Duganella zoogloeoides: one gene and its partner. The protein of the gene in region 1 interacts with the protein of each later gene in a pairwise test. Links are inferred from orthologs where the notes say so. Each region holds a gene or a part of one and is shown in the gene's direction. Other genes may lie near its edges.

Evidence for each region.
Region 2: the proteins of recR (region 1) and recO interact in binary tests that used the Escherichia coli proteins (3 or more experiments, as listed by UniProt). The link is inferred for Duganella zoogloeoides from one-to-one orthologs.

The regions. Positions count from the first base shown.
Region 1 is NZ_CP140152.1:1,436,280-1,444,531, forward strand. The notes cover bases 1,527-4,359. They hold recR (recombination mediator RecR), read left to right. Parts: upstream 1,527-2,564; coding sequence 2,565-3,155; downstream 3,156-4,359. Other genes in these bases: dnaX (DNA polymerase III subunit gamma/tau), read left to right, coding at 1,527-2,182; SR858_RS06320 (YbaB/EbfC family nucleoid-associated protein), read left to right, coding at 2,217-2,552; SR858_RS06330 (CaiB/BaiF CoA transferase family protein), read left to right, coding at 3,152-4,359; SR858_RS06335 (hypothetical protein), read right to left, coding at 4,330-4,359. Also shown: more of dnaX, read left to right, coding at 1-1,526; more of SR858_RS06330, read left to right, coding at 4,360-4,378; more of SR858_RS06335, read right to left, coding at 4,360-5,409; SR858_RS06340 (putative bifunctional diguanylate cyclase/phosphodiesterase), read right to left, coding at 5,636-7,795; SR858_RS06345 (response regulator), read right to left, coding at 7,797-8,252. UniProt on the Escherichia coli protein: May play a role in DNA repair. It seems to be involved in an RecBC-independent recombinational process of DNA repair. It may act with RecF and RecO.
Region 2 is NZ_CP140152.1:3,824,793-3,830,375, reverse strand. What follows is about bases 2,710-5,583. They hold recO (DNA repair protein RecO), read left to right. Parts: upstream 2,710-3,653; coding sequence 3,654-4,514; downstream 4,515-5,583. Other genes in these bases: acpS (holo-ACP synthase), read left to right, coding at 5,350-5,583; pdxJ (pyridoxine 5'-phosphate synthase), read left to right, coding at 4,595-5,353; era (GTPase Era), read left to right, coding at 2,747-3,649; rnc (ribonuclease III), read left to right, coding at 2,710-2,727. In the rest of the region: lepA (translation elongation factor 4), read left to right, coding at 1-577; lepB (signal peptidase I), read left to right, coding at 574-1,503; SR858_RS16840 (DUF4845 domain-containing protein), read left to right, coding at 1,540-1,908; more of rnc, read left to right, coding at 1,927-2,709. UniProt on the Escherichia coli protein: Involved in DNA repair and RecF pathway recombination.

The DNA.
Region 1 (8,252 bases):
GGACGAGATGGCGCAGTTGCTGGAACAGGCGGTGTATGCGCCGAGCAATGCCCGCTTCAAGGTCTATATGATCGACGAGGTGCACATGCTCACCAACCACGCGTTCAATGCCATGCTCAAGACGCTGGAAGAGCCGCCAGAACACGTCAAGTTCATCCTGGCCACCACCGACCCGCAAAAAATCCCGGTGACGGTGCTGTCGCGTTGCCTGCAGTTCAACCTCAAGCAGATGCCGCCCGGCCACATCATCAGCCACCTGGAAAACATCCTGGGCCAGGAACAGATCACGTTCGAGCAGCCGGCCCTGCGCCTGCTGGCGGCCGGCGCGCACGGTTCGATGCGCGATGCGCTGTCGCTGACCGACCAGGCCATCGCCTACGCGGCCGGCGAAGTGACGCTCGAGGCGGTGCAGGGCATGCTTGGCGCACTCGACCAGTCCTACCTGATCCGCCTGCTCGACGCACTGGCCAGGCAGGACGGCGCCGACCTGCTGGCCGTGGCCGATGAAATGGCCACGCGCAGCCTGTCGTATAACGGCGCGCTGCAAGATCTCGGTACCTTGTTGCACCGCATCGCGCTGGCGCAAACGGTGCCTGCCGCCTTGCCCGACGACTTGCCCGAATACGCCGACATCGTGCGCCTGGCCGGCCAGTTCGAGGCGGAAGAAGTGCAACTGTATTACCAGATCGCCGTGCACGGCCGCAATGAACTGGGCCTGGCGCCCGACGAATACGCTGGCTTCTCGATGACCTTGCTGCGCATGCTGGCCTTTCGGCCCGGCGTAGGCGGCGCCGAGGGACAACCTGCCGCTGCGCCGGCGATGTCGCGCCCGGCCGGCGTGGCGGCTGCGCGCGCTGCTGCCGGCGCTGGTTCTGCCGGCACGCCGCCGGCGCGGGCTGCTGCCAATATCCAGGCCAGCCACGCCAGCGTGACGCCGCAGGCGGTGATTGCCGGCGCGGCTGCCATGGCGCGTAACGAGGCGCCGCCGTCGGTGCCGGTCCCGGTTCCGGCCCCGGTTCCGGTCCCGGCTCCTGTTCCAGCCCCGGCGATGCCGGTACGGGCGCCGGCGCCAGCCATGGCCCCGGCGCCTGGCCATGCGCCAGCCGCCAGTGCCGCGCCGGCACCGTCCGGTCCGGTCAGTCCGGCGCGGGCGGCGATCAACGCCGCGCTGGAAGCAGCGCGTGCCGCGTCGCGTCCCGGTGGCAGTCGTGCGCAGCCGCCTGCGCCAGCACCGTCCGCAGCCGCGCCAGCACAGGCTCCGGCCCCGGCCGCCACCCCGGCTGTCGCGCCAGCGCCGCATATGCGTGCCATGGCGCCGGCAGCGGTCCCGCCGCAGGCGCCGGCCGCCAGCCATGGCAGTCCGGTCACTGCGGCGCGCCCGGCGCCGTGGGAAGACATGCCGCCGAACGATGCTGGTGGCGGCGCCGCCGTACTGGAAGCGCCGGCACGCCAGGCAGCAGTGGCGCCTGCTGCGCCAGTTGCCCCCGTGGTGTCGCCATCGCCGCAATACCACGAGGAACAGTCGAGCGACGACGACATGCCGTCGTGGGTCACCGAGTTTTCCGATGACAGCGCCATCGCGGCGCCGATGCCTGCCGCGCTGTCGTCGCCGATGGCGCCGCCATCGACTGCTTACGCCTCATCGCTGCCACCGTCGGCGCCATCGCCTTCGTCCACTTACGGCGACGAGCAGCAAATCGTCATGCCGGCCCGCGCGGCGGCGGGACCGCTCAAGGCGCCGTACGCCTACGTGGTCACCCCTGTGCCTGCGCTCGACTGGGACGGCAACTGGCCGGCGGTGGCTGCCGCCTTGCCGCTGCGCGGCGTAGCGCAGCAACTGGCCATGCAGGCCGAACTGATCAATTGCAGCAGCGATGGCAACGCCGTGGTGTTCAACCTGCGCGTGCCGATCGAAACCTGGCGCACGTCGGGCAATGTCGAAAAACTGACCACGGCGCTGTCGGAGCGGTTCGGGCGCGCGGTGCGTGTCGATACCGAGCTGGGCCCGGTCTGGTACACGGCCAGCGCCGAGGCGCAAGCGTTCCGCGCTGCCTGCCAGCGGGCCGCCGAAGAAATTATCGCCAACGACCCGCTGGTCAACCGCATGCTGACCGAGTTCGATGCCTGGGTAGTGCCCGGGTCCATCGTGCCGCCGCAGCCGCAAGCGGCACCGGCTGCCTGATTCCCCTTACTATTTCAACACGGAGAGACCTATCATGATGAAGAACCAAATCGCAGGCTTGATGAAGCAAGCCCAGGCCATGCAGGACAATATGAAAAAGGCGCAGGACGAGCTGGCCAATATCGAAGTCGAAGGCCAGTCGGGCGCCGGCCTGGTCAAGATCGTGATGACCTGCAAGAACGACGTCAAGCGCGTGTCGATCGACCCGTCGCTGCTGGCCGACGACAAGGACATGCTGGAAGACCTGGTCGCCGCCGCCTTCAACGACGCCGTGCGCAAGGCGGAAGCCACCTCGGCCGAGAAAATGAGCGGCATGACCGCCGGCATGAACATCCCCGGCTTGCCAGCCGGCTTCAAGATGCCTTTCTAAGCCAGCACCTGCATGTCCAGATCGCTGGAATTCCTGACCGAGGCGCTGCGCCGTTTACCCGGCGTCGGCCCGAAGTCGGCGCAGCGGATGGCGTTCCACCTGCTGCAGCACGACCGCGAAGGCGCGGACATGCTCTCGCGCGCATTGCACCAGGCCGTCAACGCCGTGCATCACTGCGCGCTGTGTAACACCTTTACCGAAGATGACGTCTGCGACCTGTGCATGGACGACGCGCGCGATCGCCGCCTGCTGTGCGTGGTGGAAACGCCGGCCGACCAGCTGATGATCGAGCAGACGCTCACCTATAAAGGCCTGTACTTCGTGCTGATGGGGCGGCTCTCGCCGCTCGACGGCATCGGCCCCAAGGACATCCACCTGGAAAAGCTGATCGCCCGCGCGGCGGACGGCCTGGTCACCGAAGTGGTGCTGGCCACCAATTTCACCAACGAAGGCGAAGCGACCGCCCACTACATCAGCGAAATGCTCAAGGCGCGCGGGCTGCAGGTAAGCCGGCTGGCGCGCGGCGTGCCGATGGGCGGCGAACTCGAATACGTGGACGCCGGCACCATCGCCCGCGCCATGCTGGACCGAAGGACGACATGAGTGACAAGCAAACGGCCGCCACGGCATTACCGCTGGCAGGCATCAAGGTACTGGAACTGGGCACGCTGATCGCGGGCCCTTTTTGTGGGCGCATGCTGGCCGAGTTCGGCGCCGAGGTGATCAAGATCGAGGCGCCCGGCGACGGCGACCCGATCCGCAAGTGGCGCGTGCTCAAGGACGGCACGTCGCTGTGGTGGTCGGTGCAGGCGCGTAACAAGAAATCGCTGACGCTGAACATGAAGGACGCGCGCGGCCGCGCCATCGCGCGCCAGCTGGCGCTCGAGGCCGACATCATCGTCGAGAACTACCGCCCTGGCGTGCTGGAAAAATGGGAGCTCGGCTACGAGCAACTGAAGTCGCTTAACCCCGCCACCATCATGGTGCGGCTGTCGGGCTTTGGCCAGACCGGTCCCATGAAGGATTTGCCGGGCTTTGGCGCCATCGGCGAATCGATGGGCGGGCTGCGTTACGTGAGCGGCCATGCCGACCGTCCGCCGGTGCGGGTGGGCGTGTCGATCGGCGATTCGGTGGCGGCCCTGCACGGCGTGATCGGCGCCATGATAGCGCTGCGCCACCGCGATGTGACCGGCGGCAAGCTCAAAGGCGAAGGCCAGATGGTCGATGTGGCGCTGTACGAATCGGTGTTCAACCTGATGGAATCCCTGGTGCCCGAGTTCGACCACGCGGGCGTGGTACGCGAACGCACCGGCGGCGCTTTGCCCGGCATCGTGCCATCGAATACCTACACCACCCGCGACGGCGAGAATATCGTCATTGCCGGTAACGGCGATGCGATTTTCAAGCGCCTGATGCTGGCCATGGGCCGCATCGACCTGGCTGGCGACGCCCAGCTGGCGCGCAACGACGGCCGCGTGCAGCGCACCGAAGAAATCGACGCCGCCATCCAGGCCTGGTGCGACACCCACGATATCGACAGTGCGCTGGCCGTGCTGCAGGCGGCGGACGTACCGGCCGGAAAAATCTACTCGGTGCGCGACATGATGACCGACCCGCAATTTCTCGCGCGCGAGATGTTCGAGCAGCACCAGTTTGCCGACGGCACGCCAATCAAGCTGCCGGCCATTTCACCGAAGCTGTCGGCCACCCCGGGCCGCACCCAGTGGATCGGACCAAGCCTGGGCCAGCACAACGACGAAGTACTGCGCACGCTCGGCTATGACGATGAAGAGATCGCCGCCATGCGGAAGGACGGCGTGCTGTAACCGCCGGTCCCGGCATACAGCATGGCCACCTCGATGCGGGCGCTGGCATGGTCATCGCGGAAGTGGCAGCTGGCCGCACCGTGCGCCAGGCGCGCATCGAACAGCACTGCGCGGTTTTGCCGGTAGGGGATGTGGCGCGTGCGGCCCTCCTGGTCGCGGATCACCAGGCCGCCCTCGGCCTGGTCGAGATTGGCCGTATCGGGCGTGAGCCATAGCTGCACCTTCAATCCCTCGACCGCCCCGTGCAGCGACTCGCCTGGCAGGCGCGGCGGGTGCTTGCCCGCCCGCACTCCCAGCAATTGCCGGTCATCGGCAAACACGCCATGCGCCACCTGCACCAGCAGCGGACAATTGAAGCCATGGTCGTAGGTGGCGGCCAGCCGGCCATGGCCTTGTTCGCCGAACCAGATCGTCGATTGCACGCAGAAGCGCCACAGCTCGTCCAATGCATGTGGTGACAAAAAATCGTCGATGACAACGATGCCATGGGCTGGTGGGGGCCGCCGCGCGGCAGCCAGCGCATGGCTGGAAAAAGCTTGCGCCACGCACGGGGTGGGGCGCAGGTGGATAATGCGGTCGTAGGCTTCGTCGATGGCGTCCTGTTCATCTGTGCTGAGCAGGTCGTGGCGTTCCAGGCGCGATTCGAGCCGGGCCGCCAGGCGCCGGTAGCGGGCGATAATGGGCGGGAAGGCGTCGCCCAGCACGCCCAGCTGGTGCAGATAGGCCAGTTGCGCCGCATCGTGATGCAGGCGGTGGCTGCTGACGGCAACATCGGCAAGCGGCAGCAGGCGATCGGCCAGCATGCCCGGGTACCAGCGGCTGCCGCGGCGCAGCGCCGTGTGCATGGCGTGGTAGCCGGCCGCCAGCTGATGCTGGCGTGCGCGCGTCGCCTGGCGCGACAGCGAGGCCAGCGCAGCCAGTGCTCCCGGCGCATCGTCCGCATGGCGCGCGTGCCAGAATACAAAAGCTTCCTCGAAGCGGTGGCGTTCGATCAGCGCGGTGGCGAAGTTGGCGGCAGGGTTGGCGGACATGGTGGGGAGAAGATGGGGAGAAGATGGCGAGAAGATGGCGACAAGACGGCGAGAAGATGGCAACAAGACGGCGACAAGACGGGCTGGCGTGGCGATCAGCTCATCTTATGCGGTGGCGCAGGCCGCCCTCTGCGCTGCCTCAATGCGCGGCGCGGAACCAATCGCGCCGCTGATAGTCACCGGGCAGCGGAGTCGCGGGACAGCAGGACAGCGGTCCCTTCGCTGCTCACGGTGTGGCGCTGTCCGGCGCGGCGCCGCCGCCCAGCATCCGGACGATGGTTTCCGGCGGCGACGGCCGGCCCAGGTGGTAGCCTTGGGCCAGGTCGCAGCCGTATTCTTCCAGCAGCATCAGTTGCTCAACGGTTTCCACGCCCTCGGCCACCACGGCCAGCTTGAGGCCGTGCGCCATGGCGATGATGGCGCGCGTGATGGCGGCGTTTTCGGAGTCTTGCGGCAGGCCGCTGATGAAACTCTTGTCGATCTTCAGGGCGCGCACATTGAAGCGTTTCAGATAGTTCATCGACGAGTAGCCGGTGCCGAAGTCATCGATCGACAGGTACACGCCGATGCCGCGCAACTGCTCCAGCGTGACCATGGTGGCGCGGGCGTCATCCATCAGCGTGCCTTCGGTCAGTTCCAGTTCCAGCAGGTGGGCCGGTAATCCCGTGTCGTGCAGGGCCGAAAGCACGATCTGGGTCAGGTTCTCGTCCTTGAACTGCTTGGCCGACAGGTTGACCGCCACCCGCAGTGTGCGCTGCCCCGGCGCCTGCCACGCCATGGCCTGGCGGCAGGCGGTGCGCAGCACCCACTCGCCGATCGGCACGATCAGGCCGGTTTCCTCGGCCAGCGGGATGAACTCGGTGGGCGAGATGATGCCGCGCTCGGGATGGCGCCAGCGCACCAGCGCTTCCACGCCCACGATGCTGGTGCTGGCCACGGCGATCTGCGGCTGGTACAGCAGGTACAGCTCGTCGTTCTGCAAGGCCTTGCGCAGGCCCACTTCGAGCTGCACGTGGCTCATGATCTGCATCGTCAGCGACGAGCTGTAGAGCTTGGCGTTGTTCTTGCCGCAGCTCTTGGCGTGGTACATCGCGGTGTCGGCGAACTTGAGCAGCGAGCTGCAATCCTCGCCGTCTTCCGGGTACAGCGAAATGCCGATGCTGGCAGTGACAAAAATCTCGTGGTCGTCGATCTGGAACGGCCGCCGCATGGCTTCCTTCACGCGGTGCGCCACGTTGAGGGCGTTTTCCACGCGCTCGAGGTCCGGGATCAGGATCGTGAATTCGTCGCCGCCCAGGCGCGCCAGGTTGTTGATGCCGACCTCGGTGCGCGAGACCAGGTCGCTGGGCCGCGTGGTTTCGCGCAGCCGCTCCGAGACCGCCATCAGCAAGTGGTCGCCGACGTCGTGGCCCAGCGTGTCGTTGATGCGTTTGAAGGCGTCGAGGTCCATGAACAGTACCGCGAACTTCTTGTTGCCCTTGCGCGAACGGACCAGTTCGGCCTCCAGCGTTTCCAGGAAGGCCTGGCGGTTGGGGATGCCGGTGAGGCTGTCGCAATAGGCCAGGCGGCGGATCTGCTCCTCGGTGCGCTTGCGCTCGCTGATATCGCGCACCAGGCCCAGCACTTCGCTGGGGCCGGTGGCTACCAGCCGCGCTTCGAAGTGGCGTACCGGCGGCGGTACCGCGTGTTCGCCATGGCGCGCGCGCAGCGGTGCGCCGCCGCCGGTGACGGGCAGCTCGTAGTCGAGCGAGCTGATGCGCTGGGTGTCGAGCACGGCGCGCACCTTGTCCAGCATGCGGCGGGCAATGTCGGGCGGCAGCACGTCGTTCAGATGGCGGCCCACGCACAGGTCGCTGGAGAAGACGTCGCTGGCCTCATGGCCCTGTTCGTAGTCGAGGTAGTAGCCGTCCTTGTTCATGCGGAAAAAGGTATCGGGGATGGCGGCCAGGACGGCGCGGTGCTGGGCGTCAGCAATGCGCAGGCGGGTGATCGCATCGGACGCGCGCAGCACGTACAGCACGCGGTGGCCGAGGATGGGCCAGTTGATCGGCTTGGAGACGAAATCGGTGGCGCCCGCTTCATAGGCCTTGGTGACCGATTCGAGCTCGTCGCCGCCGGTCACCATGATGATGGGCGCGACCGGGTGGATTTCCAGGCGGCGGATTTCGCGGCAGACCGTAAAGCCGTCCATGCCGGGCATTTCCACGTCGAGCAGCACCAGGTCGGGCGCCAGTTCCTGGTAGCGCGCCAGCGCTTGCACGCCGTCCACTGCTTCCACCGCGTCCAGGTCCACCTGGGCCAGCATTTCCAGCATCAGCAGGCGCATCACGGGATCGTCGTCGGCCACCAGGACCAGGCCGCGCGTACGGGGTGGGGGAGTCGCCATATCAGGTTTCCTTTTCCAGCAAAGCGCCCAATGCCTGCCGCACGGCCTGGAAAGATCGTTCCATGTCCGCCAGCAGCTCGGCGGCGCCGGCGGTGGTGTTGTTGCGGCCCAGTTGTTCCAGGTCCTTGCAGCGTTGCGACAGGGCCAGCGCGCCGACATTGGCGCTGCTGCTTTTAAGCGTGTGCGCGGTCTTGCGCAACTGGTCGGTGTTGCCGGCGGCAATCGCGGTGTGCAGCGCTTGCAGGTGCGGCGGGGTGTCGGCCAGGTAGGCGTGCAGCACGCGTTCGAGCAGGGCCTCGCCGTTGCTGGCGCTCAGTGCGCGAATATTGGCCAGCGCCTGGGTGCTGATCGCGTTGTCGCCGGCAGGGCTGGCCGGCACGGGCACCGTCAAAGAAACCGCGTGCGGGGCCTGGGCCGGCATTGGCACTGGCGCAGGCGCGGGGAGCGGCAGCGAGGC
Region 2 (5,583 bases), 2.4 Mb from region 1 along the record:
CAACCTGTACATGCCGCAAGAGTATGTCGGATCGGTGATCACGCTGTGCATCGGCAAGCGCGGTGTGCAGATGGACATGAGCTACCACGGTCGCCAGGTCAAGCTGGTGTACGAGATGCCGATGGGCGAAATCGTGCTCGACTTCTTCGACAAGCTGAAATCGACCTCGCGTGGTTACGCGTCGATGGACTACGAGTTCAAGGAGTACCGTGCCTCCGACGTGGTCAAGGTCGATATGCTGATCAACAGCGAGAAGGTCGATGCGCTGGCGATTATCGTTCACCGCTCGAACAGCGCCTATCGCGGCCGCCAAGTGGCTGCCAAGATGCGCGAACTGATTCCGCGCCAGATGTTCGACGTGGCGATCCAGGCCGCCATTGGCGTCAACGTGATTTCGCGTGAAAACGTCAAGGCATTGCGCAAGAACGTGCTGGCCAAGTGCTACGGCGGCGACATCAGCCGTAAAAAGAAACTGCTGGAGAAGCAGAAAGCCGGTAAGAAACGCATGAAGCAGGTGGGCTCGGTCGAGATTCCACAAGAAGCGTTCCTGGCAATCTTACAAGTGGATGATAAATGACCATGCAAGTGATTTTGGGTAACTTCGCGCTGATCCTGTTCGTGTTGATGGTGATCACCGGCGTGATCTGGTGTCTCGATGTGTTCGTATTGGCCAAGCAGCGCCGCGCTGCCGCCAACCGCGCGCTGGCCGAGTACGATGCGCGCGCCGCCAAGCTCACCGCCGACGGCTACCAGGCCGACAACAACGTCAACCGCGCCGCGCTGGAAGCGAGCATCCTGCGCCAGCCAACCTGGGTGGAATACTCGGGCAGTTTCTTCCCGGTGATCGCCCTGGTGTTCGTGTTGCGTTCGTTCCTGTACGAGCCGTTCAAGATCCCGTCGTCGTCGATGGTGCCGACCCTGGAAATTGGCGACCTGATCCTGGTGAACAAGTTCACCTACGGTATCCGCCTGCCGGTGCTGAACAAAAAAGTTTTCCAGATCAACGATCCGCAGCGCGGTGACGTGATGGTGTTCAAATATCCGCTGGACATGACCCAGGATTACATCAAGCGCGTGATTGGCGTGCCTGGTGATAAGATCACGTACGAGAACAAGAAGCTGACCGTGAACGGCGTGGCGGTGCAGTACACCGCGTTGCCGGACTACCTCGGTGGCGATGAGCAAAAGCAGCTCAGCTATAACAAGCAGTACCAGGAAGCGCTGTCCGGCGTCAGCCACCGCATTCTCAACTTCGAGAACGCGCCTACGCTGAGTCTGCCGCAAGTGATGGACTTCCCGATGCGGCAAGAGTCGTGCACGTACACCTACGACAGCTTCACGTGCGTGGTGCCGGCCGGTCATTACTTCATGATGGGCGACAACCGCGACAACAGTACCGACAGCCGCTACTGGGGCTTTGTCCCGGACAAGAATATCGTCGGCAAAGCATTCTTTGTCTGGATGAACCTGAGCAACCTGAAGCGTATCGGCAGCATCAAGTAAATTCACCGGCCCGAGGGCCGCACAGGGAGAGCTGAAATGCGAACACATCGGCAAAACGGCGTTTCCCTGACCGGGTTGATCCTGGTCCTGGCCGTGCTGGGCGTGGTGGCCGTGCTGGCCCTCAAGATCTTGCCCACGTACACGGAATATCGGGCAGTGAAGAATGCCATCGTGACGGCCAAGGCCGCCGGTGGCAATTCGGTGCCCGAGATCCGCAAGGCCTTCGATGCCAACGCGACCGTCGCTTACATCACCGCCATTTCCGGCAGCGACCTGACTATCGAGCGCGAGGGTGACAGCGTCGAGGTCAGCTTCGCCTACGAAAAGAAAATCCCGCTGGTCGGACCGGCCAGCCTGCTCCTGGAATACCAGGGCACTACCGCCGCAGCCGGCAAACCTCATTAAAAACCAGAAAACGAACCAATGAATCTTCAGTTATTGCAAACCCGTCTAGGCTATACGTTCCAGGATGCCGGCCTGCTGCAGCAGGCCTTGACCCACCGTAGCCATAGCAGCTTGCATAACGAACGCCTCGAGTTCCTTGGCGACTCCGTGCTCAACTGCGTCGTTGCCACCATCCTGTACGAGCGCTACACCACCATCGACGAAGGCGACCTGTCGCGCTTGCGCGCCAACCTGGTCAAGCAGCAGTCGCTGTTTGAAATCGCCCAGAAGCTCGAACTGTCGCAGTTCCTGCGCTTGGGCGAGGGCGAGCTGAAGTCGGGCGGCTTCCGCCGGCCGTCGATCCTGGCCGATACGCTCGAAGCGATCCTTGGCGCAATTTTCCTCGATGGCGGTTTCAACCCGGCTGCCGAGGCGATCCGCGCCTTCTACATCCCGATCCTCGACACGGTGGACCCGCAAACCCTGGGCAAGGACGCCAAGACCCTGCTGCAGGAATTCCTGCAAAGCCGGAAGATTTCGCTGCCGCTGTACAATGTGGTGGCCACCCACGGCGCCGCCCACAGCCAGGAATTCGAGATCGAGTGCCAGATTCCCAAGCTGGGCATCCAGCTGTTCGGCCGTGGCGGCAGCCGCCGCGCCGGCGAACAGGCCGCCGCCAAGCTGGCACTGGAAGCGGCGCAGCAAGCGCTGTTGAAGACCCCGGCCGCAGTGCGCAAGGCCAAGCCGCGTGCCGCCCAGCTCAAGCTGGCCGGCATCGCCACCGTGCAAACCGATGACGACGCAGAATCTGCACCATCGGCCAAGGCAGCCAACAAGTAACGACTTAAAAGAAACGATCATGACTACCGAAACGACCCCCGCCAACTTCCGTTGTGGTTACATCGCCATTGTCGGCCGCCCCAACGTGGGCAAATCGACCCTGATGAACACGCTGATCGGCGCCAAGGTCAGCATCACCTCGCGCAAGGCGCAAACCACGCGCCACCGCATCACCGGCATCATGACGTACGATGATGCCCAGTTCATCTATGTCGATACCCCGGGTTTTCAAACCCGCCACTCGAATGCGCTCAATAAAACGCTGAACAAGACGGTGACCAACACCCTGATTTCGTCGGACCTGATCCTGTACGTGATCGAGGCGGGCACGTTTGGCCCGGCCGACCAGCAAGTGATCGACTTGTTGCCGAAAGAGGTGCCGGTGGTATTGGTCATCAACAAATCGGATCGCGTCAAAGACAAGGCCGTGCTGCTGCCGTTCGCGCAGCAGGTGGCTGCCAAGTTCGATTTCGCCGCGATTGTGCCGGTGTCGGCCAAGCTGCGCTTCCAGCTCGAAGGGCTGCAAAACGAGATCAAGCGCTTCCTGCCCGAGAACGCACCGATCTTCGGACCGGACGACATCACCGACCGCAGCGAGAAATTCCTGGCGTCCGAGATCGTGCGCGAAAAGCTGTTCCGCTTTGTCGGCGACGAACTGCCGTACACCAGCACCGTGCTGATCGAGCAGTTCGAGCAGGAAGGCGACCTGCGTCGCGTGTTTGCCGCCATCCTGGTCGAGCGCGATACGCACAAATCGATGATCATCGGTAACAAGGGCGCGCGCCTGAAGGAAGTCTCCACCCAGGCCCGCCTGGACATGGAAAAACTGTTCGGCGGCCCCGTGTACCTGGAAATCTGGGTCAAGGTCAAATCGGGCTGGGCCGATAACGAAGCGGGTTTGCGCGCCTACGGCTACGAATAAATCCATGCCGCCCGCCACGCCCGACGCCGCGCCAGAGATCGCGCCAGCGTCACCGCAGCAGGCCGCGCCTGACGCGCAGGGCGGGGTGGTGCTCGCGCCCGTCGCGGAAACGCCTCCCAAACGTCCGCGCGCTACCGCACGCGAACGCACCATCGGCACCAAGGTCGCCGGCCAACCGGCCTTCGTGCTGCACAGCTATCCCTACAAAGAAACCAGCCTGATCATCGACCTGTTTACGCGCGACTTCGGCCGCGTGGCGCTGATCGCCAAGGGCGCCAAGCGGCCGCACTCGCAGTTGCGCGGCGTGCTGCAAACCTTCCAGCCGCTGTCGTCGAGCTGGGTGGGCAAGTCCGAGCTGCGTACCCTGACCGACGCCGAATGGGTCGGTGGCATGCTGCCGCTGGAAAAGACCGCGCTGCTGTGCGGCTTTTATCTGAACGAACTGCTGGTCAAGCTGCTGGCCCGCGACGACGCTCACCCGGCGCTGTTCGACCATTATGTCTCCACCCTCAACCAGCTCGCCCACAACGAACCTGCCACCATCGTCTTGCGAAAATTCGAACGGGCCTTACTTAAGGAGACAGGGGTGGCGGCGGACCTGGGGCGCTGCACCAGTACGCGCGCCCCGGTGCAGGCCGACGTGACGTACGTGGTGGACCCCGAGCGCGGACCGCGCCCCGAGCGCGCGGCGGACCCGTGGCCGCGGGTGGCAGGCAAAACCTTACTCGACATGGAGCGCGAAGATTACCAGGACGCCGCCACGCAGTCGCAGAGCAAGCAGCTGATGCGCTTCCTGGTGGCGCACCACCTGAACGGCGCGCCATTGAATACCCGGCAGATTCTCGTCGATCTGTCACAATTATAAGGAAACCTCGAAAAACCCACTGCGCGGTTTTTCGAGGTTTCCAAAAGAACCTTGATTACTCTATAAACGGTATAGAACGAATGAGCTTCCTGCACCCTTCCGGCACCATCATCGACCTCGGCGTCAATATCGACCACGTGGCCACTTTGCGCAACGCGCGCGGCACCAGGTACCCGGACCCGATCCGCGCCGCGCTGCTGGCCGAGCAGGCTGGCGCCGACTGCATCACCCTGCACCTGCGCGAAGACCGCCGCCACATCAAGGACGCCGACGTCATCGCCCTGGCGCCGCAGCTGCTCACGCGCATGAACCTGGAAGCGGCCGTCACGCAGGAGATGATCGACTTCGCCTGCAAAATCCGCCCGGCCGACGTATGCCTGGTGCCCGAAAAACGCACCGAAGTGACCACCGAAGGCGGCCTCGATGTGGCCGGCAATTTCAACGCGGTGCAGGCGGCAGTCAGGCAACTGCAGGCCGAGGGCATCCGCGTGAGCCTGTTCATCGACGCCGATGAAGCACAAATGGATGCCACCATCGCTGTCGGCGCGCCCGTCATCGAGCTGCATACGGGCCGCTACGCCGATACCGAAGGCGCCGAGCAGGAAGCCGAACTGGAGCGCGTGCGGCGCGGCGTGCTGTATGGCGCCTCGAAGGGTTTGAAAGTCAATGCCGGCCATGGCCTGCATTACACCAACGTGCAGGCGATTGCCGCCATCCCCGACATCGCGGAACTGAACATCGGCCACGCCATCGTTGCCCACTCGGTATTCGTCGGCTGGGAAAACGCGGTGCGCGAGATGAAGGCGATCATGGTGTCCACCCGCCTGGGCCGAAAATGATCTACGGGATCGGCACCGACATCTGCAAGATCCCGCGCATCGAAGCGGCCCTGGAGCGCCACGGCGACCGCTTCGCGCAAAAGATCCTGGGACCGCAGGAGATGGAAAAATATTTGGCGCGCAAGGCCAAGAATCCGGTGCGCGGCATCCGCTTCGTCGCTACCCGGTTCGCCGCCAAGGAAGCGTTTGCCAAGGCGATCGGCCTCGGCATCCGCATGCCGATGACGTGG